DNA from 4 places in the Exiguobacterium sp. SH0S1 genome. Region 1 is predicted to be linked to each of the others. Evidence: predicted binding sites of a transcription regulator. Region 1 holds the regulator's gene; each other region holds the start of a gene.

Region 1 (8,039 bases):
CTTTGAGTTGTAGGCAAGTTAGTGTTTGTGACAAATATCACATTCGCTTTCTGAACTTAGTGTACTATTTCACAAGAAGGTTTGACAATCCCTTTGCTCAGTTTTTCACGTAATTATGTCTAAAGTTTGAACGACGGTTGTGACGACAAAAAAACCGCTCCGCGACCGGAACGGTTTTAATCATGAATTGGACGTGCGTCTCGCTTTCACCCACTGGTAGATGACGACACCGATATATGTGATGAGCCCGATCACGTACAAACCGAAGCCGATCAAACTCCAACCCATTCCGTCCCAGCCGCGGACGAAGGCGAGCCCGACCATAAACAAGATATAGCCCATCACCACGAGCGTCAACGGGAACACGAGTTTCCGCCTGTATAGTGACTTCAAAAAAGATAGCACGACGAGTATGAGCATCGTCGTCAACATCCCTGTGACGATGAGCGCGTCCCCGTAATATTCCCAAGCCATCGCTTCTCCCCCTGACGTGTGTTTGATTGGTTTCTATCTTAACATGTGACAAGAGTACTTCCTTGTTGCAGAAAAAGCGTTTACGACCAATATCACTTAGAACATGTGGTTTCAGTACGACATTTTGCGACCAAAAAGCACCGTTATGCCAACCGTGGTACTTGCCAACCGACAAGGAAAAACAGTCCGATCAACACGATGGCCAAGCCCCTTTTCAAGACACTTCCAGTTTAATGTACTCGCATAAAAAAACACCACGTCTCATGACGTAGTGTTCATTTCTCATTCATTTGCTTCATCAAATCCATCTGTTCTTTCACCATCGCCTCTTTCTCACGTCGGAGCACACCGCGGTACGTCACGCGCGAGATCGATAAGCTGATCTCATACAAGAAGAAGAGCGGCAGCGACACCATGAGGTGTGACGTCAAATCCGGCGGCGTGATGAATGCCGCGATGACGAACAAGGCGAAGTAAGCGTACTTCCGAATTTTTGAGAGGAAGTACGGCGTCACGACACCGATGCGCGTCAAGAACATCGTCACGACCGGCAACTGGAACAACAGTCCGAACGGGATCGTCAGTTGCAACAGGAACGTGAAATAGTTCGTCGCCCCGATAATCTGTGTCAGACCGAGGTCTTGCCCGAGGTCCGTCGAGATATCGAGGACGAGCGGGAACAACCAATAGTAGGCGAATGCGAGACCGATGAGGAACAAGATAAAGATGACCGGGATATAGGCGAGCGTCCATTTTCGTTCATTCGGATGCAGACCAGGTGCGACGAACGCCCACAGTTGATACAGTAGAAATGGACCCGATGCGACGAGCCCGATGACGAGCGCCAAGTTCAAGTAAATCATGAGCGGGTCCGCGACCCCAAAGGCGTTCAGCTCGAGCCCTCGTTCGACGAGGTCCGCCTGCAGATAGGCGAGCACGTATTTGACACTCGGCAAAGCGATCAGAAAGAAGGCAAAGACGACAAATGCCGACAGCATCAGTCGTCTCCGCAGCTCTGTCAAGTGATCGGACAGTGCCCGTTCTTGATCAGGTTGATGGCTCATGGCTTACTGCTCTTTCTTCTCAATTTCTTTCTTGTCGGTCTCATCGTGCTCTTTCATCATACCGTTCGTGGCATTTTTGAACTCACGGAGCGTCTGCCCCGCTGCCCGGCCGAACTCTGGCAATTTCTTCGGCCCGAAGAGGATGAGCGCGATGATGGCGATGACGAAAATACTGACGCCACCTGGGATACCGACGACGAGTGATGATTGTAGAAATTCCATTATTGATGGACCCCCTCAGCGGATGGATAGTGTTGCATAAAGTAAATGAGCGACTGGAGTTCGATCGACAAGTCGATATGATGGACGCGGACCGTGTCCGGTACAGTCAATCGCGCCGGCGTGAAGTTCAAGATCCCTCGAACGCCATAGCGGACCAAATCATCGGCGACCGGTTGCGCGTAGGCAGACGGGACCGTGAGGATGGCGACATCGATTTTGTTTTGCTTCATAATCTGTTCCATCTCATCGACGTGATGAATCGGGACACCTGACATCGTCGTGCCGACTTTTGTCTCGTCTGCGTCGAACCCGACGACGATATGTGTGTTATTGTTTTTAAGGAAGTTATAGTTGACGAACGCTGTCCCGAGATGACCGACCCCGACCAAGGCGACGTTCGTGATCTCGTCTTGATTCAGCGTCTTACGGAAAAATTCTAACAGATACTGTACGTTATAGCCATATCCCTTTTTACCGAGCGCACCGAAGTATGAGAAGTCACGGCGAATCGTTGCCGAATCGACCTTGACCGCCTCGCTCAGTTCAGCAGAAGAGACACGCTGTTTCCCTGACGAATGTAGGCTTTGGATAAACCGATAGTATAGTGGCAACCGTTTGGCTGTCGCTTGCGGAATCTTTGGTTCGTTTTGACTCAACGGAAAGAGCCTCCTTTTTACGACGCGTTTCAAACGAATCTGATTTCATACACCTTGATTGTAAACGAATTCACATAAGCACTCAATGAATATACCTGAAAAGGGGAAGAAATAAAGTATACTAAACAGAGAGAAAGGGGTTTTTTCACTTGATCCTACTGCAAGTCAACAACTTATCCAAATCGTTCGGCGTCGAGCCGATTTTAGAGAATGTCAAACTAGAAATCCAAGAAGGCGAACGCGTCGCCCTCGTCGGCCGCAACGGCGCCGGCAAGTCGACGCTGTTAAAAGTCATCGCCGGCGAGTACAACTATGACTCGGGCGACATCATGAAGCCAAAAGACGTGACGATCGGCTATCTCGCCCAAGACTCAGGATTAGAATCGAACGAGACGATGTGGAACGAGATGCTCACCGTCTTCACCGACTTGATCGAACAAGAGAAGACGCTCCGCCAGATGGAGCAAGACATGGGCTCGGAGCGGATCTTGAACGACCCGGCCGCCTACGAGCGTCTGCTTGCGGCGTATGACGAGGAGCAACACACGTTCAAAGACCGCGGCGGCTATCAGTATGAAGCGACAATCCGCTCGATCTTGCACGGGATGCGGTTTTACCCGGACGACTTCGAACGTCGGATCGATACGCTCTCAGGCGGACAGCGGACACGTCTTGCCTTAGCGAAGATGCTCCTGCAAAGCCCGGACCTGCTCATCTTGGATGAGCCGACGAACCATTTGGACATCGAGACGCTCAGCTGGCTCGAGAAATATTTGAGCGGCTATAAAGGTGCCGTCCTCATCGTCTCCCATGACCGTTACTTCCTCGACCGCGTCGTCTCGGTCGTCTACGAGCTGTCACGCAACCGCAGCCGCCGCTTCGTCGGGAACTATACGAAATTCCTCGAGCAGAAGGCCGCGCTTTACGAGCAAGAGAAGAAACAGTTCGAGTCGCAACAAGAAGAGATCGCCAAGATGCAAGACTTCATCCAACGGAACATCGCCCGGGCGACGACGACGAAACGCGCCCAAAGCGTCCGCAAGCGGCTCGAGAAGATCGACCGCATGGACGTGCCGGACGGTGACGAACGAAGCGCGGTGTTGTCGTTCTCGATCAAACGCCAAAGCGGGAACGATGTGTTGAGCGGCAGCGACCTCGCCATCGGCTACGAAAAACCGATCGCACAACACTTGCGTTTCCAACTGCAACGCGGCGAGTCGGTCGCCCTCGTCGGCCCGAACGGAGTCGGCAAATCGACGCTCCTCAAAGTGTTGACGAAACAACAACCACCGCTCACCGGTGACATCCGCTACGGTACCGGCGTCGAAATCGGCTACTACGACCAGGAACAACAGAACTTGTCGGACGCGAACCGCGTCATCGATGAGATTTGGAACGACTGGCCGCTCATGCGCGAGCAAGAAGTCCGCAGTCTGCTCGGCCAGTTCTTGTTCAGCGGGGACGACGTCATGAAACGCGTCCAAGAACTATCCGGCGGCGAACGGGCCCGGCTGACGCTCGCCAAGCTCAAGCTCGAGCAACCGAACTTGCTCGTCTTGGATGAGCCGACGAACCACTTGGACCTCGACTCGAAGATGATCCTCGAGAACGCGCTCGTCGACTATCCCGGGACGATCTTGTTCGTCTCCCACGACCGTTACTTCATCGACCGGCTCGCGACGCGTGTCTTAGAGATCACGCCGAACGGCATCGATGAGTACCTCGGCGACTACTCGTATTACGTCGAGAAGAAAGAAGAGCTCGAGGACCTTGCCCGGCTCGCCCGCGAGGAGACGAAACAAGTCGTCGTCAAGAAGCAGCGCGCCGACAAGGAACAGCAGCGCGAAGAACGCCGGTTGAAACAGCGGGTCGAAGAGATCGAGCTGACAATCGAGCGCCACGAAGCTCGGCTTGAAGAAATCGAGCAGCTGTTATGCGAACCGGACGTGTTCAACGACTTCGCCCGCGCCCAAGAGCTGTCGACCGAGTCCGACGCGACGAAAGAGTCGATCACGGAACTGTTCACAGAATGGGAGGAACTCCATTCATGATGCGTTCCCGTGCCATGCGGATCGATTGGATGCATGCGTTCCTGACCGGGTTCGTCTACATCGTGCCGAGTGGGACCGAGTATATCTCGGAACTCATCCGCGGCGAGGCGACGAACGTCCCGATCATTTTATTTTACTTCCTGCCGATTGTCGTCGGGTTTATCATCCAAACATGGTCCGGTATCATCATCAGCCTCTTCAGCGGCTTGCTTATGAGCACGTTGTTCATCCGGCTTGTCATTTGGCCGATCGATGTCACGGTGCATAGCTTTTATGCGCCTGGCTCGGTCTGGGGCCACTTTTATCGAGAGACGCTGTTCATGTGGGTGCTCGCGTTTATCGTCTACGTCGTGAGCCGGGTGAATATGTGGTATCGAAATAATTATCGACAACCGAAAAACTGACGAAAGAGCGCCAATCCGCGTATAGCGGAAGGCGCTCTTTTATTATGATCGAGTATGCTGTTTGAACGTAAAACCCATCGTTAAAAAGATGTAGGGGAATGCCAACAAAATTAAATGGAAATATCCTATACTACCAAAGATGACTTCATCTTGTGCCGGATCAGACATCTCGTCTAAGTAAATGCCTAGGCTGTAGCTATACCAAATCACGTAAGCATAAAAGAATGCTGAAATACCGTAAATAATCTTTCCAATAAGATTTGTTTTACTCGTAGTCACCCCTACTAAAAGAAGGATTGGATAGAGGATTAGCAACGCGATTACAATGAAAAATAACGAATCTGGTTCAAAGTATTGAATGTTCATAGTTTACCTCGCCTTTAGTAGTCTGGATTACAAAGTGCTTTATACGTATCCAACAATGAAACATCCGGTCGATTCGTATCTAGATTCCAAGATGATTTCCAAATCGTAGTCGGGTTAACTGCATGACAGATAAATTGATCTTTGAGCTTCGGGCGGTTTGCCGTACTTGTCGCTTGATACGAAGCGTCTGCTACAACTTCAGACCACATCTGTTTTCCGATGGCAGTTGACCCAAAAACGCCTAATAATGCGCCACCCAAAGTATAGCTAGCTGTAATATACGTTCGTGCACATGTCCGTGGATATACAGAAAAAGTATTAGAGTCCGTATACTTCGACGCTGTATTATCGATTGTATCCGAGCAGAACAATGGATCAGCGACTAAAGGATAATCCGTTCCTTCATAATCAATATGTTGGATCAACTGTTGGTCTTTAATCTCATAATATGTTTCGACTTCGTTTCCATTACTGTCTTTCGCCCAAGGGGAGCCAATGAAGACCTCTACCTCACCTTTTTCATTCACAATTTTGTACTCTCCATCTTCGTGAATAATTCGACTACCTTCAGTAATGTCTAAATCTAAGACATATTCTTTTGGCGACTCAGTTGATTCAATGTTGTAGAGGATTTGGACACCTCCTACTAAAGCCACATTTTCAATAGAATACTGTTCTTCTTTGTTTCTGAAAATCACTTTCCCTTCTTCTGTTTTATCGAATTCTAAATTTGAGTCTTCATGTATAATACTAAACTCATCACTTTCTTTCGTCATCGTAACTGATGGATTAGTGAAAAATACTTCAATTTCATTAAGCTGATCCGTATCGTTTACTAAACGATCCTCTTCAATCGAATCTACTTCTGCGTCTGGACGCAATTTCGATTCGCTCCCCCCTGTAGATGCGTAAGCTGGATGTGCTGTCCCCAGTATTGTAAATAAAGCCAAACTACTCATACATGCTTTCATTATAAAACCTTTACTCAACGTTGTGTCCCCTACTATATAAGCTTTATATTTTGGGAAAAGACAAATATCGGCAGTTCAATCATCTGTTTTCTCTATTCTGCCCATGTCTTTCCCACCACTCTAATAGTATTCAAGATTGCTAATCAATTTTCTAGATGTCTTTTTTATCAAAACAAAAAGGACAATAGTACAACAATTTTCTTAGGTCATGAAAAATATACTAGGCTTATGGCCCTCAAAGTAACCGTTTCCCATTTTTGTGATTATAATTTCATCCAGAGTCCACTATTAAAAAGATCACCATAAAGTGACGAGCCCGGTTCATCCGACTGTCAGATAGACTATGTAAACGAACAACAGAAAGTAGGTGAAATCAATGGAGTAGACTAAAAATATCCGCTTGATGGATTATGAATTGCGTCCCATCCATGCGCACATATTATTGGCCGGCTGACTATCGATACTCACTTGGCGCATTTTCTATAAAGTCTACCGTAGTTGCAGTTCTTTTCTCGTCGTCACGTTCTTCATCGAAGACAAATGAAAAAGGCTCACAGAGACGGACAATATCCGTTTCTGTGAGCCTTTTTTAGAAGTAGCGCAACGGTTGGAACCCGCGCGTGTGGAAGTCGAGCTTGATGCCGTCTTCCGTGATAAAGAACACGTACTCGTTCGTATCGACGTCGCGGACGAACACTTTATAAAACGTCAGCGTCTCTTCGCGGTTCGTCACATAACGGGCCTCATGGGCCGAGATGACTTGCGCGAACAGTTGTTGTTCGTCGAACTCTTTGACGAGCGCATCGAACTTGGCCGCTTCTTCCTCTGTCGCCTCACGGCCCGGGAAGAGCTCGTAATAGGCGTCGCTCGCTTTCGGCTGCACGCCGAGGTTACGGTCGACGACGATGACGCTCTTGATGTCTTGGTCTTCTAGATTCTTATAACCATACAGTGTCTCGATGAGTGTGTTCTCACCGGTCACACGGGTGATGCCTTCGAGCGTATCAGCGCCCGTCAGCGAACGGACCCGCGTCTCTTCTGGGACGATTTCTTCTACATAAGCGATATTATAAGCGCGGATGATCTCACGTACTTGCAAAAACGTCGCAACGACGAGCAATACGATGAGCCCTCCAATGATGATACGTTTCGTCATCTCTCTGTTCCCCCTAGACTGTCATGCTCTCTTCTAAGGATAACCCAGGAACCGCATTCATCGCCAGTGTATCGCGCTTGCCGCGCACATACGCGTGATGCGCCGCCACACCGATCATGCCGGCGTTGTCCCCGCACAGATTGAGCGGCGGGATGACGAGACGGATGCCTTCCCGTTCCGTCGCTTCCTTGAGGGCGGCCCGGAGCCCACGGTTCGCCGCGACCCCACCGGCAACGAGCAGTTGCTTCGCGCCTTTTTCTTTCACGGCCCGGATCGCTTTCTCCACTAGCACCTCGACGACGCTCGCTTGGAAGCTCGCCGCCAAGTTTTCTGGTACGACCGTCTCACCGCGTTGTTCGGCGTTATGGACGGCGTTGATGACGGACGACTTGAGTCCGCTGAAGCTGAAGTCAAAGCTGCCGGCCTCGAGCCGGACGCGCGGGAACTTATACGTGTCTTCCCCGCTAGCTGCCAACTGGTCGATGGCCGGGCCACCTGGATATGGGAGACTGAGCGTGCGGGCGACTTTGTCGTACGCCTCACCAGCCGCATCGTCACGTGTCTCACCGATGACTTCGAACACACCGTGCTCCGGCATGTAGACAAGCTCGGTGTGGCCACCTGAGACGACGAGACAGACGAGCGGGAACTGCATCTCTTCGACGAGTTCATTCG
Region 2 (8,039 bases), on a different contig from region 1:
CGAACGGTCCTTTCGTATAATACAGATGAACGTGATCGGTGATGATTTGCAGTTCACTCTCGTCCTCGATGATCCGGAAGTCAGGGACGTCATAGTCTCGGTTCCAAACGACTTGGGTCGGTCGATCTTCGAACACACCGTCCTCGGCGTACTCCATCCGGATCAACTGGCTCGTCAATACCGTGAAGCGATAGCAGCTCCCTTGGACGACGGCACGTTCATCTGCAAGTGGCTTCATTTGCTTTGTGTATACGTTCTCCTGTTCAAATAGACGCATAAGTTCGAGCGTTGCCGCTCTTCGTCACATCCTTCCCCCATATTATTGCAACCGTTTACACAGATGATGATAGCAATGTCAGGTTTGACATACAACAACCCTTCCCCTTGTTCGCGGTTCAAAAACGGCCAGTCCGCGTTATGCACAAAAAAAACCGTAGACGAGATGTCTACGGCGTTGATCATTGTTGGAGCGTCGCAGCGAGCCGGACTCTCGTCCCAACGTCTCCTCGGACAGCAGCGTGCGCCTGCTCGAGCGACGTGATGACGGATACGCGTCCCGTTCCCGACTCGGCAAACTGCAAGGCGGCCCGAACTTTCGGTAACATGCTGCCCGGTGCGAACTGACCTTCGGCGATATACGTCTCGAGTTGCTCGTTTGTCGTTTCGGTTAACGCGGCTTCCTCGGTCGTCCCGAAATTGACGTAGACGTGCTCGACGGCCGTCAAGATGAGCAACATGTCCGCTTCGACGAGTTCCGCGAGCTTCGCGGCGGCAAAGTCTTTATCGATGACCGCCTCGACCCCGACGTATCCGTCTGGCGTGTCGATGACGGGAATCCCGCCACCGCCGGACGCGACGACGATGTGGCCGTTGTCGACGAGGTCACGGATGACCGTATGCTCACAAATCGCTGTCGGGTACGGACTTGGTACGACGCGGCGATAACCGCGGCCCGCATCTTCTTTGAACACATGACCTGTCGACCGTTCGAGCACCGACGCTTCCGCTTCTGAATAGAAGGGACCGATCGGCTTCGTCGGGTGACTGAAGGCACTGTCGTTCGGATCGACGACACACCGCGTCACGATCGGGGCGACGGAACGTTCGAGGCCGCGCGACCGAAGCGCCTTCGTGAGGGCGTTCTCGAACCAATACCCAATCATCCCTTGCGTCATCGCCCCACAGACGTCGAGCGGCATCGCCGGCGTCGCCGCACTGTCCGCGGCCGCCTGTTGCAAAATCAAGTTTCCAACTTGAGGGCCGTTCCCGTGCGTGATGATGACGTCGACGCCTTCTTCGATAAGGGCGACCAACGACTGGGCCGTCGCCTCGACGGCCCGAATTTGAGCGCCCGCCGTCGCATCTTTTCCTTGTTGAATCGCATTCCCGCCTAAGGCGATGACTACTCGTTTGTTACGCATGCTCGATTCCCCCGATCATATGACTGAGATGTTGCCTGATACAATCCGTACGACTGCCAAGATCGCGAGTCCGGTCAAGATACCAGCCACGATCCATTCGGTTTTCGTCAACGTCTTAATTCCGTTCTCACGCTGCGCTTTAATATAGAGCAGCGTCCCTGGTGCATACAGAAGTGTCGTGAGCAGTAAATAGTCGATACCGGCCGCGTAGATCAACCAGATCCCGTAAATCGAGGCGACCGCACCGATAATAAGGTCACGCGTCCGACGTTCCCCGGCATCATAGCCAATCCCGTTTTTGGCGACTTTGACTTGGTAGAACGCCGAGAACGCATACGGGATCAAGATGGCGCTCGAAGCGAGTGAGAACGCAAAGTTATAAGCAGCGTCTGAGAACAGGAAGGTGAAGAGGAACAACTGAATCAACCCGTTTGTGAGCCAGAGTGCATTGGCCGGTGCGTTATTTTTATTCTCTTTCGTGAACCATTTCGGGAAGACACCGTCTTTACCGGCGACAAATGGGATTTCCGCCGCAAGCAACGTCCATCCAAGCCAAGCACCGAGTACCGAGATGACGAGGCCCCCGTTGATCAGCATCGCGCCCCACGGTCCGACAGCCGATTCGAGCAAGTACGCCATCGCCGGTTGCGAAGCGTTCGCCACGCTCTCAGGGTTCAGCAATCCGAGTGACATGATCGAGATGAGCAAGTAAATGACGAGCGTACCGAGTAAGCCGATGACGGTCGCTTTCCCGACGTCCGAGCGCTTACGGGCCCGGCCCGACAAGACGACCGCCCCTTCGACACCGATGAATACCCAAAGCGTGACGAGCATCGTCGACACGACTTGGTCTCTCACACTGCCCCACGAGAAGCCGCCTTGGCCCCAAAAGTCGAACGTGAAGTTATCGATATTGAAGAAGAACAAGGTGATGGTGATAAAGGCAAAAATCGGAACGAGTTTCGCGATTGTCGTGATGATGTTGATCATCGATGCTTCGTGGATGCCTCGTAAAATCAACGAGTGTACGAGCCACAACATGATGGAGGCGCCGATAATCGAGGCGATGTTTTGACCACCTTCAAAGATCGGGAAGAAGTAACCGACCGAACTGAACAATAGTGTGGCGTAGGCGACGTTACCGAGCCAAGCGGATAACCAATAGCCCCACGCCGAGTTGAAGCCGACGAACTGGCCAAAGCCGGCGCGAGCGTAACTGTATACCCCGCCGTCTAGGTCAGGGCGACGCATCGTCAAGTTCTGAAAACTGAGACCGAGCGTGATAATCCCGATACCGGTGATGACCCACCCGATCAAAATAGCTCCGGCGTTCGCGCCTTGGGCCAAATCGGCCGCCAAGTTGAAGGCGCCCCCTCCAATCATCGAACCGACGACGAGGGCTGTCAGTGCACCAAGACCTAACCGTTGATCTTTTTTGCCAGGACTTGCACCAGCCGAACCACTTGAGTCATGATCTAATTTAGTAGACATATAACTCATCCCTTCCGTTTAGTACGAATGAGGAGGACATGCCTCCTCGTTCGTCAGCGTTCGAGCCATTCAAACGTATCGGTGAGTGTCGCCGCCATGACGGCTTTGATCGTGTGCATCCGATTTTCCGCCTGATCGAACACGTATGAATGGCGGCTGCGGAACACCTCGTCGGTCACTTCCATCTCTTTCAGTCCATATTGTTCATGAATCGCTCGCCCGACCTCGGTCTCTAAATCGTGGAACGCCGGCAGGCAATGCAGAAACATGACGTCTTTATTTCCGGTCTTCTCGACCATGTCCATATTCACTTGGTACGGATGAAGGAGCTTGATCCGCTCTTCATATTCAGCTTCTTCGCCCATCGATACCCACACATCGGTATAGATGACGTCCGCATCAGCGACAGCTTCGTCGATGCTCTCCGTCAAGGTGATGCGTGCTCCTGTTTCAGCCGCGACCGAACGCGCGTAATCGACGACCTCGTCAGACGGCCAGAGCGATTTCGGCGCACAGATTCGCATGTCCATGCCGACTTTGGCACCACCGATCAACAGCGTGTTGCCCATATTGTTGCGTCCATCTCCAACGTAGACGAAACGAATGCCAGCCAAATCACCTTTTTGTTCTTTGACGGTTAAGAAGTCGGCCAAAATTTGCGTCGGATGATACAAGTCCGTCAAACCGTTCCAAACCGGGACCCCGCCATCCCGTGCAAGACCTTCCACCGTTTCGTGAGCGAAGCCACGGAATTGGATGCCGTCGAACATGCGTCCAAGCACGATCGCCGTATCACGGACCGATTCTTTTTTTCCGAACTGGATATCCGATTTCCCGAGGTATTCAGGATGCATGCCGAGGTCGATTGCCGCAACTGTGAACGCACAGCGCGTCCGTGTCGACGGTTTTTCAAACAAGAGCGCCACGTTCTTGCCTTCACAAATCCGGTGGGGAATCCCTTGTTTCTTTTGACGTTTGAACGCTGCTGATAAGTCGATCAAGTAGTTCAGTTCGTCCCGCGAAAACTCGTTAAGCGATAAAAAATGACGACCTTTCAAATCAAAGTTGAACGTTGTGGACATGTGTGTCTCCTCCTCGTTAAATATCTTCACGGATAATTGGACAACTCATACAACGCGGGCCTCCACGGCCTCGTGATAACTCACTCGACATGATTTCGATGACTTCGACCCCTTCTGAACGGAGCAGCTCGTTCGACACGTAGTTCCGGTCATACGTAACGACGACACCTGGGGCGATTGCGAGCGTGTTCGACCCATCGTTCCATTGCTCGCGCGCCGCAGCGATGGGGTCGCCCCCACCACATGGGATCAACACGATTTCCTCTAGGCCGAGAGCCGATTTCAACACTTTCAACAAATCAGTGTGTTGCGTGATGTGCAGCTCACCTTCCGCGTTCAACGTCAGCTCGAAGATGTTCATCTTGCCGCCCGGTCCTTGGATGAAAGGATGGATCGTGAACTTATCGTGGTCGACCATCGTGAAGACGGTATCAAGGTGCATGAACGCACGCGACTTCGGAATCTCGATGGCGATGACTTTCTTGAACGTGCCCCCGTTCGCGAGCAAGTTGAGGGCAACGCGCTCGATTCCTTGGGCGGTCGTCCGTTCCGATATCCCGATGGCGACGACTTCTTTTGATAGGACGAGTTCGTCCCCGCCTTCCATCGCGAACCGATAGTCACGATCCGACCAGATCGGGATATCATGCTTCGCAAAGCGTGGATGGTATCTCATAATATATTGCGTGAACAGTGATTCGCGGCGACGCGCCGGTTCTTTCATGCGATTGATCGACAAGCCGTTCCCAATCGCCGCGGCCGGGTCGCGCGTGAAGTACAGGTTCGGCATCGGGTCGAGAAAGAACGGATACGTGTCCTCGATCATCTCGTGCAGATGACGGCGCTTTTCGCGCTTGATCTCGGTTTTACGGATACCGGCCATGACCGTCTCGATCAACTGTTCGTTATCATAAGCGAGTAAATACTCTTTGAGCGTCTCGTATGAACCGTTAATATTTGATTTTGATTCCGAAAGAATGTCGGCGACGAATCGTTCACGTACGCCAGGCAGCGATAGTGTCTCTGCCATCAAGTTTTCTAAATAGAGCACCTCGACGCCCCGGTTTTGTAGCACGCTCGCAAAGTAGTCGTGCTCTTTTTGAATGACCGGCAAATGTGGAATGTCGTCGAACAAGAGTCGTTCCAAATACTCCGGCGTCAAATTTTCAAGTTCGCGTCCTGGACGCTTCAATAGTACAGTCCTTAGTTCACCAATTTCTGAATACACGTGAATCGGATGTTTCAGCGTTGTATCCCGTGCGGTCAATTGATCCGTCATCGATATCATCTCGCTTCCTCCTAGTGATTCGGGTGTGTTTCTACCCTTACATTATCAACTTACCCGATTCCGAGGCGGGTAATTCCGACGTTCTGATTGTGGTCGATTTCACAAAAAAATGGATACAATATAAGTCAAACTGAATGAACAAACGGTTGTGAATCAATGAACAAGGAGAGAGCAACGGTTAGGATGGATACACGATGTATGAACTGTGAATAAAATCCATTATTTTTTCTTTTCAAATTAAGGTACGATAACGACAAGATACGAAAAATGACTTTAGAAAAGGAAGTGAGTCGATGGCCATCGAACGTACAGAACGCGCGCGTCATGAAGCCCAAGTGACAGCGCTCATCCAAAAAGGGGATCCGGTCGATTTCCGCGACGTGTTTTTAACACTTCACCCGGGTGAACAGGCCGACATCTTCATCGAACTTAACCAACCCGATCGGGCGTTTGTATACAGCGCTTTATCACCTGAAGAGTACACCGATTTATTTGAAAAATTAGAGCTCGATGAACAACAGCAGTTCATCCAAGAAATGCCACGCCCGTATGCGGTCAGCGTCTTAAACGATATGTTCTCGGATAATGCCGCCGACCTCATGACCGAACTTCCGGACGATTTCATGAACGAACTGTTCGAACAGATGGACGAGACCGAGGCGACCGAGGTCAAAGACTTGATGCGCTATCCAGATGATACGGCCGGTGCCATCATGACGACCGAGTTCATCGTGTTACAGGCCGACAAAACGATCGGGGCGACACTCGAAGAGTTGCGTGACCTCGGTCCTGAAGCTGAGACAATTTACTATTTATATGTAATCGATGTAGACCGACGTCTCGTCGGCGTTGTGTCGCTCCGTGATTTGATCGTTTCCCCGCTCGACCATCTCATCGCTGACATCATGGGGCGGCGGGTCGTTTCGGCCCACGTCATGGCCGATCAAGAAGACTTGGCCCGAACCGTCCAAAAGTATGACTTGCTCGCGCTCCCGGTCATCGATAGCGATGATCACCTGCTCGGCATCATCACCGTCGACGACGTCATGGACGTCATCGAACGCGAGACGACCGAAGACTTTGAAGAGCTGTCCGCGACGAAAGGCTCGTCTGACATCAACATGGGCCCGGTCGAGGCAGCGAAAAAACGTGCCCCTTGGATCATCAGCCTCATGTTCCTCGGGATGATCACCGCATCGACGATCGGTGGATTTGAAGATACGCTCGAGACGATCGTTTTGCTCGCCGTCTTCATGCCACTCGTCATGGGATCGGCCGGAAACGCCGCCACCCAGTCGCTCGTCGTCGCCGTACGTTCGATTGCGCTCGGCACGATCAATCGGAAAAATGTCGCCAAGATGATTCGCCGGGAGTTCGGAACCGGTGTCCTGCTTGGACTCGCCTGTATGGTCGTTATTTTCGGGGTCATCACGGTCCTGTACGATAGCGCCTTGATCGGCATGATCGTCGGCTTGTCGATTTTCGCCTCACTGAGCGTTGCCACGATTGTCGGTACACTCGTCCCGCTCTTGATCAACCGCCTGAAACTCGATCCGGCCGTGGCCTCGGGTCCATTCATCACGACGGTCGTGGACAATCTCGGATTGATCATCTACTTCACTGTCGCCACTTCATTGCTTCGCTTTTTCTGACACCTGACGTTTCAGGTGTCTTTTTTCGTGTGAGCTTTGTTACGGTTTGTTTACAAAAGCGATGATGGGAAATAATTATCGTGCCAGGCGGGTAATTACGAAAAGTACTTATAGATAAGAAGTAATACAAGGAGGGATAAATAGTGACGATTCAACAAGTTATATACATATTAGTGACCGGAGCCTTATTCATGGGACTCGTCGCTTACGTATCCTATCGCCTGACAAAAGGAAAAGTCGACAGCGCCGATGATTATTTCTTGGCTGGTCGCGGGCTGACCGGTCTCTTCATCGCCGGGTCACTCCTGCTCACAAACTTATCGGCCGAGCAGTTGATCGGCTTGAACGGGCAGTCGTTCGCCGGCAACATGTCGGCGATGGCATGGGAAGTGACGGCCGGGATTGCCGCCATCATCATGGCACTATTCCTACTGCCACGCTTTCTCGGCATCGGGATCACGACGATTCCTGAGTTTTTAAGTCAACGCTATGACGAGGACGTCCGGCGCTTGACCGTCCTCTTGTTCTTGTTCGGTTACATGTGCGTCACGATTCCGTCGATGCTCTATTCCGGCGGCCTCGCGGTCCTTCAGCTCTTCGACGTGCCCGAACTGCTCGGAATCAGCTTTGAACAGTCACTTTGGCTCGTCATTTGGTTCATCGGTATCATCGGCGCTATCTACGCCATTTTCGGCGGCCTCCGCGCCGTTGCGGTGTCGGATACACTCAACGGCATCGGGCTCATCATCATCGGCTTCCTCGTCCCGACGCTCGGCTTTATCGCACTCGGTGACGGCAGCGTCGTCGAAGGGATGAAGACGATCGCGACGTCGAACCCTGAAAAGTTGAACGCGATCGGGTCATCGAACGACTCGGTGCCATTCCTATCCATCTTCACCGGAATGATTTTCGCGAACTTGTTCTACTGGGCGTTGAATCAATATGTCATTCAACGGGCTCTTGGGGCTAAAAACCTCGCCGAAGGACAAAAAGGTGTCCTCTTCACCGGTTATTTGAAGTTGCTCGTTCCGATCTTTATGCTGCTTCCAGGCATCATCGCGTTTCACTTATACGGCACGAACATGGACAAGGCAGACCTCGCCTA
Region 3 (8,039 bases), on a different contig from region 1:
CTTGAACGTCCGCTCGGATTGTACTTGTGCGCCGGCACGCCGACCGCGGCGGAGCGGCAACGTGAGCTCGAAAGCGCGTACGGGGAACATTTACGAGCACACGCCTACTTCGTCGAAGTCGTCGGCAGCGGCTATGACTTTGAGCGGATGGGCTTCCTCGACAAAGCCATCGTCCGGATGATGGCCAAACAGACGGTCAGTTCGCTCAATTTGGACGAAGCCCGGTTGAATGAGCTCGTCGAGTCGACTCAAGCGTCACTTCGCACCCGATCTGAGAAACCATAAGCGAATAAGTCGTGCGCTTCGACCGGGCTACTCGTGGAGATGAGAACATCTCCACTTTTTTGTTCGCCTTCGATGTGTTTTAGCACGACGTTAGCGAGCTGTCCGCCGATCTTTACAGAGATCGGGGCCGAATTCCGGCATGTGACATCTTCGATTGTGACGTGATCGGTCCGATTGTCGCCGCCGAACAGTTCGATGTCGGCGCGGCTGGAAACGAACCCGCTTGTGGCGATCCGTTTTAATTGAACGTTCCGAGACTTATACTGGACGGCGAGCGCTGGATGTCCTGTATAATCATAGGACGGGTCACCGATGGCCGTAAAGCCATGGATCAATACGTCTTGATACGCCGATATGACGAGGCTACGGGGTGATGACTTGGCGTATAGCTTCGAGCGTACCGGTTCAATCGATAGTAAATTCGTCCCCGAGATGAACCGCGCCGTCTTCGACTCGGGATCGTCGGCCAAGTGGTGTCCGATGTGGCGAAAATTGAAGGACCGATTATCACGATACGAGACGTGCCCAAAAATATGGACGTCATGGGCGGCCGAGGACGTACCGTGGGCTTTCACCTCGACGCCTCCAAAACAACCTTCCGTCATATTGTTGACGAGCACGACGTGACGCGAACCGTCATCGACCTCGATGCCGTTTGAATTGGAGAAGCCGTGGGCGTGCGTACGTCCGTGCGGGTGATGACAGTAGCAGTTCGTGATGTAGATGGCGTCGCTATGATGCGTCGTGATGCCGTCGTCCCCATAATTCGTCGCCTCGCAGCGGTCGAGCCAGATGTAGCGGCTGCCTTTTTTGGCACGCAACCCGTCCCCGAGGTAATGGTAGTGAGGGGCGGTGATATCGAACGCGTGCAGCCCGGCACCTTTGGCGGTGACGTGATGGACCCAGGCGAATTTGACGTGGGCGAATGTCAACGCGCTCGAAGCCGTGTCTCCACTCGACGTCCGATCGACGTCGCCAAGGCGCTCGACGTTCCAGTCGAGCGTCAGATGGGCGACCTCGATGTGATGGTTCCCATAAAACGGTGTCGCATTTCGCAGCAGCCGGCGATGCTTCGGTGTGCCGTCGGCCAAGCGTAATACCGTGTCCTGCTGTCCCGCACCTTCGAGCACGCAGTTCGAGGGGATCCGGACGCCACGGACGATATAGACACCGGCCGGCACGTGGACGTGGCGGTTCGACCGAAGCGCGAGCCGGAATGCGAGCGTGCAGTCCGTCTTGCCGTCCCCGACGGCCCCGTAATCGGTCACGTCGACGTGATGGCGTGTCGTCTGCAGTAAATTCAAATGTTCCGCGTCGAGACGACGCATCCAGACGGGCCGGACGAGATCGTCGACGACCTCGAGCGGGAGTGCACTCGTCACCGGTGTGATTCGTTCCGTCATCGGCAAGTGGGAGCGGTACGACTTCGATTGGTCAGGATAATGGTCGTGTCGCGTCGCTTGATGCCAAGCGAGCGTCTCCGTCAATAGCTCATCTGTCGACCAGGCCGCGTGACGGGCGATGGTGGCAGCGATATGCGTGCGGTCAATTTGATTCATCATATGAGTCGTCCTCCTAACGTTCACTACATGTGGTGTACCCGTTTTGAAATTATTTTTAGCAAACCGAAGTATTTAGTAGACAGAAGCATTTATCCATGGTATATTACATATGTGCTTAATTAAGAATAGCTGGAAACATAATTCACAATCGCTTGGGATTATTTTTCATGAAAGATAATCCAACAAGTTTTGTGCTTTTTTTTGGTCAGTTTTTTCTAGTAAGGCACTACTAGAACGCACAGCGTTTATTTCAGGAGGGTTCATTATGAACACAGGTAAAGTAAAATGGTTTAACTCAGAAAAAGGTTACGGCTTCATCGAAATGGAAGGCGGAGACGACGTATTCGTACACTTCTCAGCAATCCAAGGCGACGGCTTCAAGACACTTGAAGAAGGCCAAGCAGTAACTTTCGAAATCACTGACGGAGCTCGTGGCCCACAAGCTTCTAACGTTGAAAAAATCTAATCTTCCTTTCCAAGGAATTTTATAACCTGCTCGCTTCGGCGAGCAGGTTTTTTCGTGTCTTCGTGTTTAATCAAATGCCGCAAGGGAATGATTATACGAGTGACTATGATAAGGGGGCTTTTTAAATGGATGCTAAAACAACGGCACAACAAATTCTAGATGCAAGCAACGTCGGAACGATGGCCACGGTATATAAAGGGAAGCCGCACAGCCGATACATGACGTTTTTCCATGACGGTCTGACACTCTATACGGCAACCTCGAAAGATACGGATAAAGTCGATGAGTTGAAGAACAATCCGTATACGCACGTCTTGATCGGCTACGACGGGGACGGGGTCGGCGACACGTATCTAGAGATTTTAGGAGAGACGTCGGTGTCTGATGACGAGTCGATGAAAGAAAAAGTGTGGAACGAAAAACTTGAGGGCTGGTTCGACGGCCCGGATGATCCAAAACTCGTCATTTTAAAAATCTCACCGCAATCGATGCGTGTGATGAATAAAAAAGGCCAACCGCCACAACAAGTTGATCTTTAAATCAGTGGAAGCGATGTCTCGAGTAGACATTGCTTTTTTTGGTGCAATTTCCAAAAAGTGACTGACCTGTGACACACATATGAACGAAACGTGAACTATTGTCTCAAGCTATGTGAAAACATGAACATGGGTGATATATTGTGAATGTAATCACATATAAGCCATCATTCAACCATTCAAAAGGAGGAATTATCATGTTCACAAAGTTTTGGCAAAACCACAACATCGCAACCGGCATCTTGACGGTATTACGGATCTGGCTCGGCTATCAATGGCTCACAGCCGGATGGGGTAAAATCACGGGCGGCTTCGGATCAGAAGGCTTTCTGAATAATGCGCTCACGCTTGCGACGGGAGATCACCCGGCGGTCGCCGGCTGGTGGGCAACATTCCTTGAAAACTTCGCGATCCCAAACGCAGCACTTTTCGATATCTTAATTCCATACGGTGAGTTCTTGGTTGGTCTCGGTCTCTTGCTTGGTGCCCTCACACGCAGTGCGGCTTTCTTCGGACTCGTCATGAACATGGCATTCTTATTGTCAGGGACGGTCAGCACGAACCCGACGATGTTGATCGTATCGGTCTTGATTCTCGTCGCGGGCTACAACGCAGGCAAGATCGGCGTCGACGGTTTGTTCCTTCGCCGCTTCGTCGAAACAAAAATTTCGCATCGTTCACCAAATCGTCAAATAGCCTAACGACTTTCTAACGTTCCCCTGTGACAAACTTCACCTCTATCGGCTACGATGAATGTAGCATCGATTAAAAAGGAGAACGGATATGAACGCAACTCGATTCAAATGGCTCGGTTATACAGAGGGGATGTCATTCCTGCTCTTATTGTTGATTGCAATGCCGCTCAAGTATTTGGCTGGCATGCCGCTAGCCGTCAGCATCGTCGGTGCGGCCCATGGTTTCCTGTTCGTCGCTTACGTGGCGGCAGCGGTTTACATGGCGTGGCGCTTCAACTGGGGCTTCAAAGTACTAGTCCTCGCGGTCATGGCTTCGGTCATCCCGTTCGGACCGTTCTTGTTAGAGAAACGAGTCCTTCCATCAACAGAGAAGACATCGAACTGAAAAACGTTCGATGTCTTTTTTTCGTTCATTGATGTGTCGGCGCGCTTTCGACTTCAGCCAGTACCGTCGCTTTTTCAGCGGTGATATCGTGACGGATGCGGTGCATCGCGAACAGCGTGATCGAAAGCAGGCATACCATGCAAATCGCATAAAGTGACGTGACCGACATCCATTCGCTCAATAACCCGAACGACACGAAACCGAGCGGGGTGATCCCCATCGCGAGCGATTCGAGGACGCCCATGACACGACCGAGGTAGCTTGGTTCCGTGTTCGTCTGCAAAAACAGTTGGATGGGAATATTGATGCGGATGATGAAGAAACCGCTCAACAAAGCGAATCCGGTGAGGAAGACGATGGCGGGTGTGACCGAGAAGTCGAAATAGAGCGGGACGGCCGGGCCGATAAAGAGGCAACCCATGACGATAAGCGATGTGCGGACCGTCGCTAGACGATACTTGATCTTAAAGAACGGCAGTGCGTGGGCAAGTGAGGCGACTAAAAATCCGACTGCGAACATACTTTCCAAAAAGCCGAACTGGAGCGGGCTGACCCCGATCTGCTGCAAGGCGGCAATCGGGAATAGGACTTCTGAAGCGACGAAGAAGAAGTTGAGGAACGCCGCAAGAATCGTCAGCGTCCATAGCACGCGTTGGCGTTTCAAATAGCGGAAACCGGAGCGGACGTCGTCCCACGTCGATTGATCGGTGGAGACATGTTCATACGCTTGGAATGTGAGACGTGAGGCGAACAGGGCGGCGATAAGGAACAAGAGGGATGAGCTGAACAAGAACGCTGAAATCGGTAATAGCTTGAACAGCGCCCCGGCTAAAAGTGGCGTGCCAATGCTTGAGACGGAAATGATACTTTGGATGAGCGAATTGGCGCGTTGAAGCCCGTCTTCGTCGAACAGGAGTGGAATCGAACTCGTCAACGTGACGGACAAGAAAGTGGAGACGATAGAAAGCAGACATGTAATAATCAAGAAAGCAGGGACGCCGAACGTCCAAATGAGGCTCGCGGCCCCGGCCAAGAAGAACAATAGCCCGTTGAGCGATTCCATCGTGATGATGACGCGTTTTCGGTTCAATTTGTCGGCATACGCACCGGCAAACGGCGATAATAGAACACGAGGCAACGTCCCGGCCAGTAAGACGAGGGCGAACTGGAGCCCAGATCCGGAAGTCGTCAGCACCGTCAATCCGGCGACGAACGTGAATAGGCTGGAAGCGAACAACGACATGAATTTCCCGAGCAACAACACGTGCAAGTTCGAGGTAGAAGTAGTCATACATAGTCTCCTTTGCAATTAAGTTCAATGTGATTTAACATTATAATAGACGACAAAGAGAGATTTGTAAACAATAAGTTCAATTAAATTTAACTTTTAAGAGGTGTTCTATGATTGGACAACGGATTAAGACGTTACGAAAAGAAAAAAAGTTGACGCAAAGTCAACTCGCAGACGGCATCATCACGAAATCGATGCTCAGTATGATTGAGAACGGGAAAGCCGAAACGTCGATGCGCAGTCTGCGCGAGATTGCCAAGCGGTTGGACGTGTCGGTTCAGTCGTTACTTGTCGATCCTCGCGAGGCGGAGCTGCAAGCGCTCGTCGAAGACATCGAATACGCCCAATTGAGCCTTAATCCATGGGACGAGGAAGCTACCAAGCAGGCGCTATCCCCATATTTGACGACAGAGATGAACTCGGTGTGGCAAGGGAAGGCATACGTCATTATGGGAGATAACTTAAAACATGGCGATAAGCGCAGTGAACTGTTAACTTATTATGAGCGAGCAATCAATTTGTTCGAACGGCTCGATGAAAAAGATGAGCTGGCGATGGCACTCATCGGGAAAGCTTACTACTACATTTTGTGGAATCAGTTTGAGGAAGCGAGCGAACAGTTTGATCGATTGGAATTGTTAGACGTGCGAAACATGTCGTCACGAACTCGGATTGAATATGCGATGCTTCTCGTCATGAAAGAAATGACGTATGAAGGGAATCTATCTGGGGCCATCCATCATCTAGATTCTGCCCTTAAACACATGCATCAGACGAGAACGTATTATCGAGCCGACGATGTGAATCGGACGATTGCATTATGTGCTCTTTACCTGAAAGACGAACAACGGATCAATGAGGCGTTTGTGAAAGCAAGGCAGTACATTCAGTTCACGGACGAACACGTGGCCAAAGTGCGTCTCGCTTTGTCAGAGGCACTTTATGCCATCCACTACGGCCGCGTCGAGCAGCTCGGGCAACAGATTAAGGAAATGGAGCGACTGTTGGGTGATGATTACTCGTTCATCGCCGCGATCGAGATGTCACAAGGAGTCTATTATGCGATGAAAGGTGAGATGGAACTCGGAGATATGGCTTTCAAGCGGCTATGGGAAGGGATGGACGGTTGGAAGACACATAGCTTGATCGATCAGGCCGTCTATTTTGAAGGGGTGCTGATTGGTGCGAGTTACGGGTGTGGGCTCGAATTAGTGCCTTCAATCGAAGGATCTGTTCAAAGGTTTCCCGAAGGATTTTATCGGACACATTTGACCGAATTGCTACAAAAAATCAAGGGCTGAATCCTCAGCCCTTGAACGTTTGAATGAGCGTGCCTTTCCCGTCCTCGACTTGAATCGAGGCATGGGCACCGTTAATGAGTGTCAGTTGTGGTGGCACGTGCCCGCAGTCGATGTCATAAATGATGGGAACGTTGAGTAGTTCCTGTAGTTCAGCGTAGACGTCTTCTGCCGTATAACCTTGTACCGGTGGTTGGGCATCGCTGCGGCCGAACAAGATGCCTGTCGTATGATCAAACCAACCGGCCCACTTCATTTGAAGCAGGGTCCGTTTGAGTGCCGGTACATCCATTTCGGCGTTCTCGAAATACCAAAGAATCGGTTCATCGTTCAAATGAGTCTGTTGGAACTGAGCGACGTCACCGTAAGGCGTCCCAATCGTATGCAAGAGGACGTCGATACAACCGCCGAGCAGACGACCGGTCGCTTCCATCCCACCGAGTGATTTCCATACGGTCGGCTCGGTCAAATGGTAGACGCATGGACTCGGATTACCGTGCTGCCATTCTTTTTGAAATTGCTCTGAAGACAGTTGAATGACGGTCTCGCCGTGTTTCGTCGATAAGACGTCGAGCCAACGCGAACTCGTCGCATCCCACGATTCCCCGCGCAGATCGACAAGGTTCGTCCCGTGAGCCGAGGCGATGCCGGTCTTGAGCGTGTAGACGAATAAAAATAAGCTGACGTCAGAGTAGCCGAGCATCCACTTCGCTGGGAGCGTGTCCCAAGCGATTTTATCGAGTAGCTCGAGCAACAAGACGCCGCCCCATGGCGGGATGATCAAATCGACGTCCTCATCGTGGAACAGTCGCGTCATCTCTTCGGCACGCACTGCGGCCGGCGCCGATTTTGCTTTGTGTTGTGTCCAAACAGACGGTTCAAATTGAAGCGTGAAGCCGTGGCGTGCGAATAAACTATGACGCGCGGCTGGTACTCCGGACGACGGGGCGGTTACGCCGACGTGGCGACCGGTCAACTGTGGATAACGAATCATGAGATCCTCCTGTGGATAAGTGATGGGCAGTGATACGGAAATGAGTTATCCACATGTGGACAATTTATTTTTGTTGCATGCGCGCAGCGTGCTTCATGCCCCAAGCGTTCATCGTCTCAAGTACCGGGATAAGCGTCTTGCCGTACTCGCTCAACTGATAGTCGACGCGCGGCGGGACTTCCGGATAGACGGTACGGATGATGATATCTTGCTCTTCTAAGTCACGCAACTGGGCTGTCAAAATCTTTTGGCTAATGTTCGGGAGCGAGCGTTTCAGTTCACTGAACCGGAGCGTCCCCCCGTTGATGAGCGCGAGTAAAATCGATGGTTTCCATTTACCGGTGATCAGTTCGAGTGCGGTATCGACTTCACAGCTTGAGATCATCGTCATGAGTCTCGCTCCTCTCTAAGTATCCTTTCGGTAACTATACCACCTTTTTGTGCCGTCTTCTGCAAACGGGACACGGCATGTATAGTAAAGAGAGAGGTGAGAAAACATGAAATTAACCAATATCCAACTCGGACCG
Region 4 (8,039 bases), on a different contig from region 1:
GAGGTGAGACGCGTCTGACGTTGCCATACTACGAGCGAGACGAGGACGCGATTGTCATGCGGACGATCGATGTGGCTCCGAATGCGCTCGTGTTGATTGAAGGCATCTTCTTATTGCGGGACGAGTGGCGGTCGTATTTCGACTACATCGTTTATCTTGACTGTCCACGCGAGACGCGTTACGAGCGTGTGCTAAATCGCGATACGTATATCGGCGATTTAGCGGCACGGCTCGCCAAATATGAGCGCCGCTACTGGCCGGGTGAAGCGCACTACATCAAGACGGTCAATCCAGTGATACGAGCCGACTATATCGTCCGCTCATCAAACTGACGCATCCTAATCAATGAGGATGCGTCTTTTGTTTTGGATTGTTTTGGGAAATTATTATTGACAGTCAAGTGTATTACGGTAATAATACAGTCAGATAGTGTATTAGTCGCATCATACACTTAGAGAGGTGACAACATGATCATTCAATTTAACACGAGGTCTCCCGTCTACATCCAAGTCGTCGACTACTTCAAAAAGAAGATGGCGCTAGGCGAGTTGAAGGCGGGCGAAGAGATGCCGTCGCGGCGAGAGCTCGCGACCGAACTGAAAATCAATCCGAACACCGTCCAAAAGGCGTTCAAGGAAATGGAGGAACAGCAATTGATCACGACCGAACGCAATCGTCCAAGTCGGGTGACGACGGACGACCACGTATTAAAACGAATTCGGACCGAACTCGTCGATGAGGCGGTCGCTGTCTTCGTCGAATCGATTCAAGAGCTCGACGTCACGATGGACGAGCTCGTCAGCAAAATCAAACGGCAATACGGGGAGGGGAATCTCGATGATCGAGGTACTGGGAGTTAAGAAGCGTTACCGCAAAAAACAAGTCATCGAAGATGTGTCGTTCACGGCCAACAAAGGCGAGATCACATGCCTCATCGGTCTGAACGGGACCGGCAAGTCGACGATTTTAAAAGGCATCATGGGGCTGACCCCGTTCGATCAAGGCAACGTTTTGATTGACGGCAAGCCGATCGATTTGAACAACGTCGCGTTCGTACCGGACCATTCGACGTTTCCGATCCACTTTTCGATCGAGCAGTGCGAAGCGTTCATGCGCGATTTTTATCCGAAGTTCGACACGAAGTTGTTCGCTAGACTCGTCGACGAGTTCAAACTGTTTCCAGAAGACAAGTTGAGTGAACTGTCGAAAGGGACGCTCGCCAAGGTCAATTTGGCGCTCGGCATCGCCCAAGACCCGGACTACTTGCTGCTCGACGAACCGTTCTCAGGTATCGATGTGTTTTCAAAAGAGCAAATCGTCGAGCTGTTTTCGAGTGACATCATGGAAGACCGCGGTGTCTTGATCACGACGCACGAGATTGACGACATCGAGTATTTGGTCGACAAGGCCGTCATGTTGAACCGAGGACGGATCGTCCGTGAATTCGACGTCGAGGACGTCCGCTTCATTCACGGGAAATCGATCGTCGACGTCATGAGAGAGGAGTATGGGGCATGAATTTGTTAAGACTACTCGGATGGGAAGTCGAGCGGGCGACGAAACCGTATCTCATCTTGATCACGCTTCTCGTCGTCACCCAATTTGCTTGGCTCGGCTTCTTCTTATGGAGCGAGACGAATATGTATGAAAAACTGCGTCGCACTGGGACACCTGATTATGTATTATCGTTTGGAAACTATATCGGCGGGACGGCATATATTTTGTCGATTGGATTGGCGATTGCGGCGATGCTACTTTATAGCTTTTGGATTTGGTATCGCGATTTCCAAGGACGCGGCATGTTCATGATGCGCTTATTGATGATGCCGCAACAACGGATGCTCGTCTTCGGGGCAAAATTCGCAACGATGCTGTTGATGATTCTCGGTTTGTTTGCCGTCCAATGGATCGCGCTCAAGCTCCAGTACATAGCGTTCACGGGTTGGTTCGATTCGCAGATGGTACCGATACGTGGCTCGTTCGAGCAGGCTGTCTCTTATGATGGCATGCTGTCTGTCATGTATCCGATGTCAATCGTGAATTTCATCATTCACCAAGCGTTGATTGGGCTCGTTGTTTTATTCATTTTCACGTTCGTGTTGGTGGAACGGAGTCTATGGCAACGGACGATGTGGGCGCCGGTGATTGCCACTGTTTCATTGGGAGCCATCATTGTGCTTCCGGCCATCGGTTTCGGCTTCATCGGAAACGGGCTCTTTATGGATGAATCGTTGCTCGTCGCCGGGATCGGTTTGGCGGCTTGGTTTATCGGGTTGGTTTGGATCAGTCGTCGCTACTTGACGAAGAAACTAAGTGTGTGAGGTGAGTATATGAAACGAATATGGAATGTGGCTGCGCTCGGTGCGGTAATCGTCCTCGGACTCGGGACGTTCGTCATCGACATGAACAAGACGGAAGCGGAGTGGGAGTTAACTGTCAAAACGAATCCTGATGTATGGGCCGACCAGACGATCGATGTGTTTTATGAGACGGAGAACGAGACGAGTGAACGATTCGAAGTGACGACAGAACGTAGTCGGATCGCGACGAATATGAACTATATCGAAGAAGCGATTCATTATCGAGACACACTCGATCCTTCGTTGCGCGGCTTCTATCGCCAGATGAAAGAATTGAACTTTGCCCAATCGATTCGCACGGATGAAGGATATGTCGGCCTCGGACAAAACGGAAATCAGGAAATTGTCTTATTCAAGTCTACGGATGGTGAGACTGTGACGAGTGAGACGTTTAAGGCGCCGGCCGATGTGATGGAGGGCTCGTGGGCTGGTCTGTTCGTTCACGACCGGGACGTTCATTTAATTTTCCGCAGTGGTTATGAGGCGGAATCAAAAACAAAACTTGCCGTGCTTAAGGAAGGAACAAACGAGATAACGATCAAAGATCTCGATCTCGACAACGACTTCGTTTCCGAAGTGCTCGGGACGTCTTGGTTTTATGACCGCAATATGATGCCGATCTCGACCGGTAATCGGTTTATCCCAGTTCGAGTTGGGGCGTATGAATCCTTCACAGAGAACGGGGAGACCCATTCTACCGAAACAAATCGTCCAGGACTGTTCGCTTATGACATCGAAACGAATAAAGTCGTCCAACTCGCTTCAAAAGCCGAAGAGTCAAACTTGACCGTACATGATAACGAGTTGATGGCGGTGCAACTAGACGGATCCGAAATCGTCGTCGATTTGATGACAGGAAAACCGTCGCCACGCCAAGTCATCGATGGTTCAGTTGGCACAACTACCTATGTCGGAAACCAACTGTACCACGTCCGTCCGACGAAAGACGGAGCCGTCATCGACGTATACGAGGACGGGAAAGCCGTCTCGAGCGCCGCGGTGAACGCGACGAACGAGGAAGCGAAGTTATTGCTCGATGGCGCCCAATTTTATGTGAGATAAAAAATAACCGAGAGGCGGCTGCCTCTCGGTTATTTCGTTGGTTTCGGGATGATGACCCCTTCTTCTAAATCAAGCAACATATCGATCAGTTCCGCACAAAACTCAGGGAACTGGTCGAGGAACGCACCTGGACCGACTTCATCCGTGAAGTCGATGTACAGATCCGCTACGTTGCCAGCCATCTTCGCTGGAAGTGCGAGGAAGGCCGACCCGAAGCGCCAGCTGCCACGGATGTCGAGCAGCTTGCCGAGCATGACGTCGCCTGGTTCGCGTACTTCCGGTAGCATTACCTTGTACGTCTCTTTCGTCTCCCAATCACGTAAGCCGTCTTCGGTCACTTCAAACACAGAGCACCGGGGGACGGCGAGACCGCGCAAGGCATGATAGAGAGCAGGTGACATGTCAGCTTTATGGTCCGCCAAATAGCGGCCGTGCGGTGTCATCCCGTCCTCATCCGTCTCAAAGAAGACGGCCCAATCGATGAACAAATCGCGGAACAGTTCGGCGTCTTTCAAGTGCCACGTGCCTTCCGAAGCGATCTCTTGGATATAGTTCGTCCACTGCGTGCTGCGTGCGAGTGCCGCTTGCTCGTATAACTTTTTCAGTTCGGCCAGCAATTCGGACTCTTCGACGAGCAAAGGGAAGGGAATTACTTTCCGGTCTTTTTTCATCGCCGTGGTCCTCGCTTGTCTGCAGGACGTTTGACGACCGGCGGTTTGTCTTCGATCCGTTTCTCGATGACTTCGCCACGGTAAATCTCAAGCTCTTTCAATTCGACACCGAGCTGGCGGGCGAACGATTTCAAGTGCGTCAAATCTTCCGGTGTCACGATCGAGAGGACCGTCCCGGCCGCGCTACCGCGAGCGGTCCGTCCTGAGCGGTGGATGAAGTCATCGGTCGATTCAGGTAAATCGAAATGGACGACGTGCGTCACTTCATCGATGTCGAGTCCGCGCGCTGCGAGACCCGTCGTGATGAGGAGCGGATATTCGCCTTTACGGAATTCGCGGAGCGTCTCGACGCGGGCACGTTTCCCTTTCAAGCTATCGAGCATACGGTAGTTCACTTTCATCTTATCGAGCTCACCTTTGAGCGGCGGTAAGAACGAGCGGTTGTTGATGAAGGCGAGCACTTTGACACCGTCGACGTGTGATAGGCGACGAAGCAATTCTGGCTTATAGCGACGTGTCGTCAACATATAGCCGTACGTCACTTGAGCACTGACAGTCCGTTCGACCTTCACGTGAACCGGTTCTTTCAAGAACGGGGCAGCCCAGGCTTGGAGCGTATCCGTCAACGTCGCCGAAACGAGTGAGATTTGATGCTCGTGCGCCGTATGGTTGATGATGCGCTCAGCCGCTTCCGTCAATCCGCTGTCGATGATTTGATCGGCTTCATCGAGCACGATCGTATGCGTCTCATGAAGCTTTAACTTTTTCTTCTCGATCAATTCAACGAGACGTCCTGGTGTCCCGACGATCAAATGCGGTTTTTTCTTCAAGCGATCGATTTGGCGCTTCAGTTCGACGCCGCCGATGAACGAGGCAATCCGGACGTCACCTTTTTCGGTGAAACGTTGCGCCACCGTTTGGATCTGCATGACGAGTTCGCGCGTCGGTGCGACGATGACGACTTGGATCCGGTCGTTCGAGGCATCGATTTTTTCAATAGCGGGTAAAAGATAAGCGAGTGTCTTACCTGTCCCTGTTGGTGCTTCGATTGTGACGTCTTTTCCTTCTAAAAGGGGCGGGAACGCTTCCGCTTGGACCGGCATCGGTTCGTTAAAGCCAAGGCGTTCCCAGGCTTCGTTAATGAATGGTTTTGTAAAGTTCATATCAGTTCTCCTTATCGTTGGGCAAAAACAAAGGAAGCATAAGCGCTCCCTGGTTCAAATATAGCGAACATGTTCAGTGTCTTGGTCAATCGATGAACGGAGCGTCTGTGTGTACACTTGCCCGTCCTCGACGAGTTTGATGTGCACGTCGATGTGCTCAGGTGAGGCTTCGACACCTTCGACTGTGAAGCCTTGATACACGCGGTATTCCAATTCCTTAAGCAATTTTGCATAGGCGTTTAGTTCTGGATACGTCGTCGCGACGTCGATTGGGCGCGACACGAGTGCGACCATTAAATGGTCACGGAAATCGATGAAATCCTCATTCTCGATATCGTCATCAAAGCGAATCCAAAAGCCTTTTTCTTCAAATTCTGTGATAAATCCGTCGCGCTTGTCTCCAGCCTCTTCGACTTTAAGGGAGATGCGGTCACCGGCTTTTAAGTTATGCTCGGCTGTTAATGGTTCATACGTCATGGGAAGAACCCCTTCCTCTTCTACAATGTTCTGCTTCCATTGTGCTCGATATAAGGCAAAAATTCAAGTTCTATCCCGAACCTGTGAGTTAAGTCACTACAAAAACTGTATGATTTTTCACAACTACTTAAAGATAATACAGAATTCACAAGAACGTGAACGGATAGGGATTCGTCTGTTTCTATGTAAGTTGAAAAACTACTATAACAGATAAAATAGCGCTTACAAAAACGGCGTAACACCAATGTTCATGAGATTGTTACAACTTTCACAAGAATGTAAAACATATTGTTCACGTTTTCACGTACACTCATATTATAAGGAATCAGGCAGTTATCTCAACTATGAGGAGTGACCATAATGGCAACTGAAATTAAATCAGCCTGGTCAGGATTTGTTCCTGGACAGTGGACGAACGAAGTGAATGTCGGTGAATTTATCCGCTTGAACCGCCACGAGTATACAGGGGATGACCGTTTCTTAGTCGGACCGACAGAGGCGACGAATCGTCTTTGGGGACAAGTGATGGAATTGACGAAAGAAGAACGGGAACGCGGGGGCGTTTGGGATGTCGATCAAAACACGCCGTCGACAATCATCTCACACGGACCTGGGTACTTAAATAAAGACCTTGAAAAAGTCGTCGGTGTCCAAACGGACGAACCGTTCAAACGCTCGATTCATCCGAACGGCGGCATTCGCATGGTCGACGCCGCGCTCGAGTCATACGGCTTCGAACCAAATCCTGAAATCACAAAAATCTATTCAGACATTCGTAAAACACACAACCAAGGTGTTTTCGATGCCTACACACCAGAGATGCGGGCGGCACGTAAGTCAGGGATCATCACAGGTCTCCCAGACGCATACGGACGTGGCCGGATCATCGGTGACTACCGTCGCGTTGCCTTGTACGGTTTAGATTTCTTGATTGCCGAGCGTAAAAAAGATTTGGCGAACAATGGCGGTTTCCTCTCGGAAGCAGACATTCGGACGCGGGAAGAGATGTCTGAACAGCTTCGTGCCCTTCAAGAATTGAAACAACTCGGCGCTGCTTACGGATTCGACCTCGGTCGTCCGGCTGAAACGACGCAAGAAGCCTATCAATGGGTATATCTCGCTTACCTTGCAGCTGTCAAAGAACAAAACGGTGCGGCGATGTCTCTCGGACGCGTATCGACATTCCTTGACGTGTACGCTGAGCGTGACATGGCGGCAGGCCGTTTGACAGAGTCAGACGTCCAAGAAATCGTCGATCACTTCATCATGAAACTCCGCATCGTCAAATTCTTGCGGACGCCTGACTATAACGAATTGTTCTCTGGAGATCCAACGTGGGTCACGGAATCAATCGGTGGGATGAGTGAGGATGGCCGTTCGAACGTCACGAAGAGCTCGTTCCGTTTCCTTCACTCGCTCACAAACCTCGGCCCGGCACCAGAACCGAACTTGACGGTGCTTTGGTCGACGAAATTACCGGAAGGATTCAAACAATATTGCGCGAAGATGTCAATTGAGACGTCGGCGATCCAATACGAGAACGACGACCTCATGCTTCCAGAGTTCGGTGACGATTACGGCATCGCCTGCTGTGTGTCACCGATGAAGATCGGCAAACAGATGCAGTTCTTCGGTGCCCGTGCCAATATGGCGAAAGCACTCCTCTACAGCATGAACGGTGGACGCGATGAGAAGAGCGGCGAACAAATCGCTCCGGCTTGGGACATGAACACAGAAGACGTCCTCACGTACGACAAAGTGTACGCTGACTTCGACCGGACGCTCGACTGGCTCGCAGAGCTTTACGTCAACACACTCAACGTCATTCACTTCATGCATGATAAATATGCGTACGAGCGGATTGAAATGGCGCTCCACGACCCTGAAATCTTACGGACGATGGCTTGTGGTATCGCTGGCCTTTCGGTGACGGCGGACAGCTTGTCAGCAATCAAATATGCGACGGTCAAACCGGTCCGGAATGAATTCGGCATCGCTGTCGACTTTGAAACAGAAGGCGACTTCCCGAAATTCGGAAACAACGATGACCGTGTCGACGCGATTGCTGTCGAACTCGTAGAATCGTTCATGGAAAAAGTCCGGAAACACAAAACGTATCGCGACGCGCTTCATACGCAATCGGTCTTGACGATCACGTCGAACGTCGTCTACGGCAAGAAAACAGGTAATACACCGGACGGCCGTCGTGCTGGTGAGCCGTTCGCACCGGGTGCGAACCCGATGCACGGCCGCGATACGAAAGGAGCGGCAGCGTCGCTCTCGTCAGTCGCTAAACTTCCGTTCGA

Evidence for each region. Region 1 encodes Rex, which represses fermentation and respiration genes when NADH is low (regulators of the CRP and FNR family bind a similar motif). Its sites were predicted from a motif close to TTGTGAAATATTTCACAA; they were not measured.
Region 2: a site for Rex is predicted at 5,429-5,446, ahead of arcA (arginine deiminase). Genes of this name have one in related genera too.
Region 3: a site for Rex is predicted at 2,991-3,008, ahead of EVJ20_RS10120 (DoxX family membrane protein). Genes of this name have one in related genera too.
Region 4: a site for Rex is predicted at 5,990-6,007, ahead of pflB (formate C-acetyltransferase). Genes of this name have one in related genera too.

Annotation. Positions count from the first base shown of each region.
Region 1 covers NZ_SJVC01000006.1:125,272-133,310, forward strand. The annotation lists gene EVJ20_RS13200 (YesK family protein) at 181-474, opposite strand; gene tatC (twin-arginine translocase subunit TatC) at 750-1,538, opposite strand; gene EVJ20_RS13210 (twin-arginine translocase TatA/TatE family subunit) at 1,542-1,760, opposite strand; gene EVJ20_RS13215 (redox-sensing transcriptional repressor Rex) at 1,760-2,416, opposite strand; gene EVJ20_RS13220 (ABC-F family ATP-binding cassette domain-containing protein) at 2,566-4,467, shown strand; gene EVJ20_RS13225 (hypothetical protein) at 4,464-4,871, shown strand; gene EVJ20_RS13230 (DUF2599 domain-containing protein) at 5,252-6,226, opposite strand; gene EVJ20_RS13235 (hypothetical protein) at 6,798-7,364, opposite strand; gene tsaD (tRNA (adenosine(37)-N6)-threonylcarbamoyltransferase complex transferase subunit TsaD) at 7,378-8,039, opposite strand, start outside.
Region 2 covers NZ_SJVC01000005.1:40,072-48,110, forward strand. The annotation lists gene EVJ20_RS11870 (glycoside hydrolase family 31 protein) at 1-277, opposite strand, end outside; gene arcC (carbamate kinase) at 459-1,421, opposite strand; gene arcD (arginine-ornithine antiporter) at 1,437-2,912, opposite strand; gene argF (ornithine carbamoyltransferase) at 2,966-3,994, opposite strand; gene arcA (arginine deiminase) at 4,011-5,240, opposite strand; gene mgtE (magnesium transporter) at 5,576-6,934, shown strand; gene EVJ20_RS11900 (solute:sodium symporter family transporter) at 7,078-8,039, shown strand, end outside.
Region 3 covers NZ_SJVC01000003.1:199,344-207,382, forward strand. The annotation lists gene EVJ20_RS10100 (flavodoxin domain-containing protein) at 1-285, shown strand, start outside; gene EVJ20_RS10105 (glycoside hydrolase family 55 protein) at 249-1,847, opposite strand; gene EVJ20_RS10110 (cold-shock protein) at 2,113-2,313, shown strand; gene EVJ20_RS10115 (pyridoxamine 5'-phosphate oxidase family protein) at 2,439-2,852, shown strand; gene EVJ20_RS10120 (DoxX family membrane protein) at 3,047-3,550, shown strand; gene EVJ20_RS10125 (DUF3817 domain-containing protein) at 3,633-3,929, shown strand; gene EVJ20_RS10130 (MFS transporter) at 3,955-5,220, opposite strand; gene EVJ20_RS10135 (helix-turn-helix domain-containing protein) at 5,331-6,521, shown strand; gene EVJ20_RS10140 (S66 family peptidase) at 6,526-7,512, opposite strand; gene EVJ20_RS10145 (winged helix-turn-helix transcriptional regulator) at 7,577-7,903, opposite strand; gene EVJ20_RS10150 (VOC family protein) at 8,010-8,039, shown strand, end outside.
Region 4 covers NZ_SJVC01000004.1:73,233-81,271, reverse strand. The annotation lists gene EVJ20_RS11035 (kinase) at 1-332, shown strand, start outside; gene EVJ20_RS11030 (GntR family transcriptional regulator) at 468-860, shown strand; gene EVJ20_RS11025 (ATP-binding cassette domain-containing protein) at 838-1,518, shown strand; gene EVJ20_RS11020 (hypothetical protein) at 1,515-2,321, shown strand; gene EVJ20_RS11015 (hypothetical protein) at 2,331-3,422, shown strand; gene EVJ20_RS11010 (hypothetical protein) at 3,452-4,093, opposite strand; gene EVJ20_RS11005 (DEAD/DEAH box helicase) at 4,090-5,256, opposite strand; gene EVJ20_RS11000 (hypothetical protein) at 5,311-5,733, opposite strand; gene pflB (formate C-acetyltransferase) at 6,094-8,039, shown strand, end outside.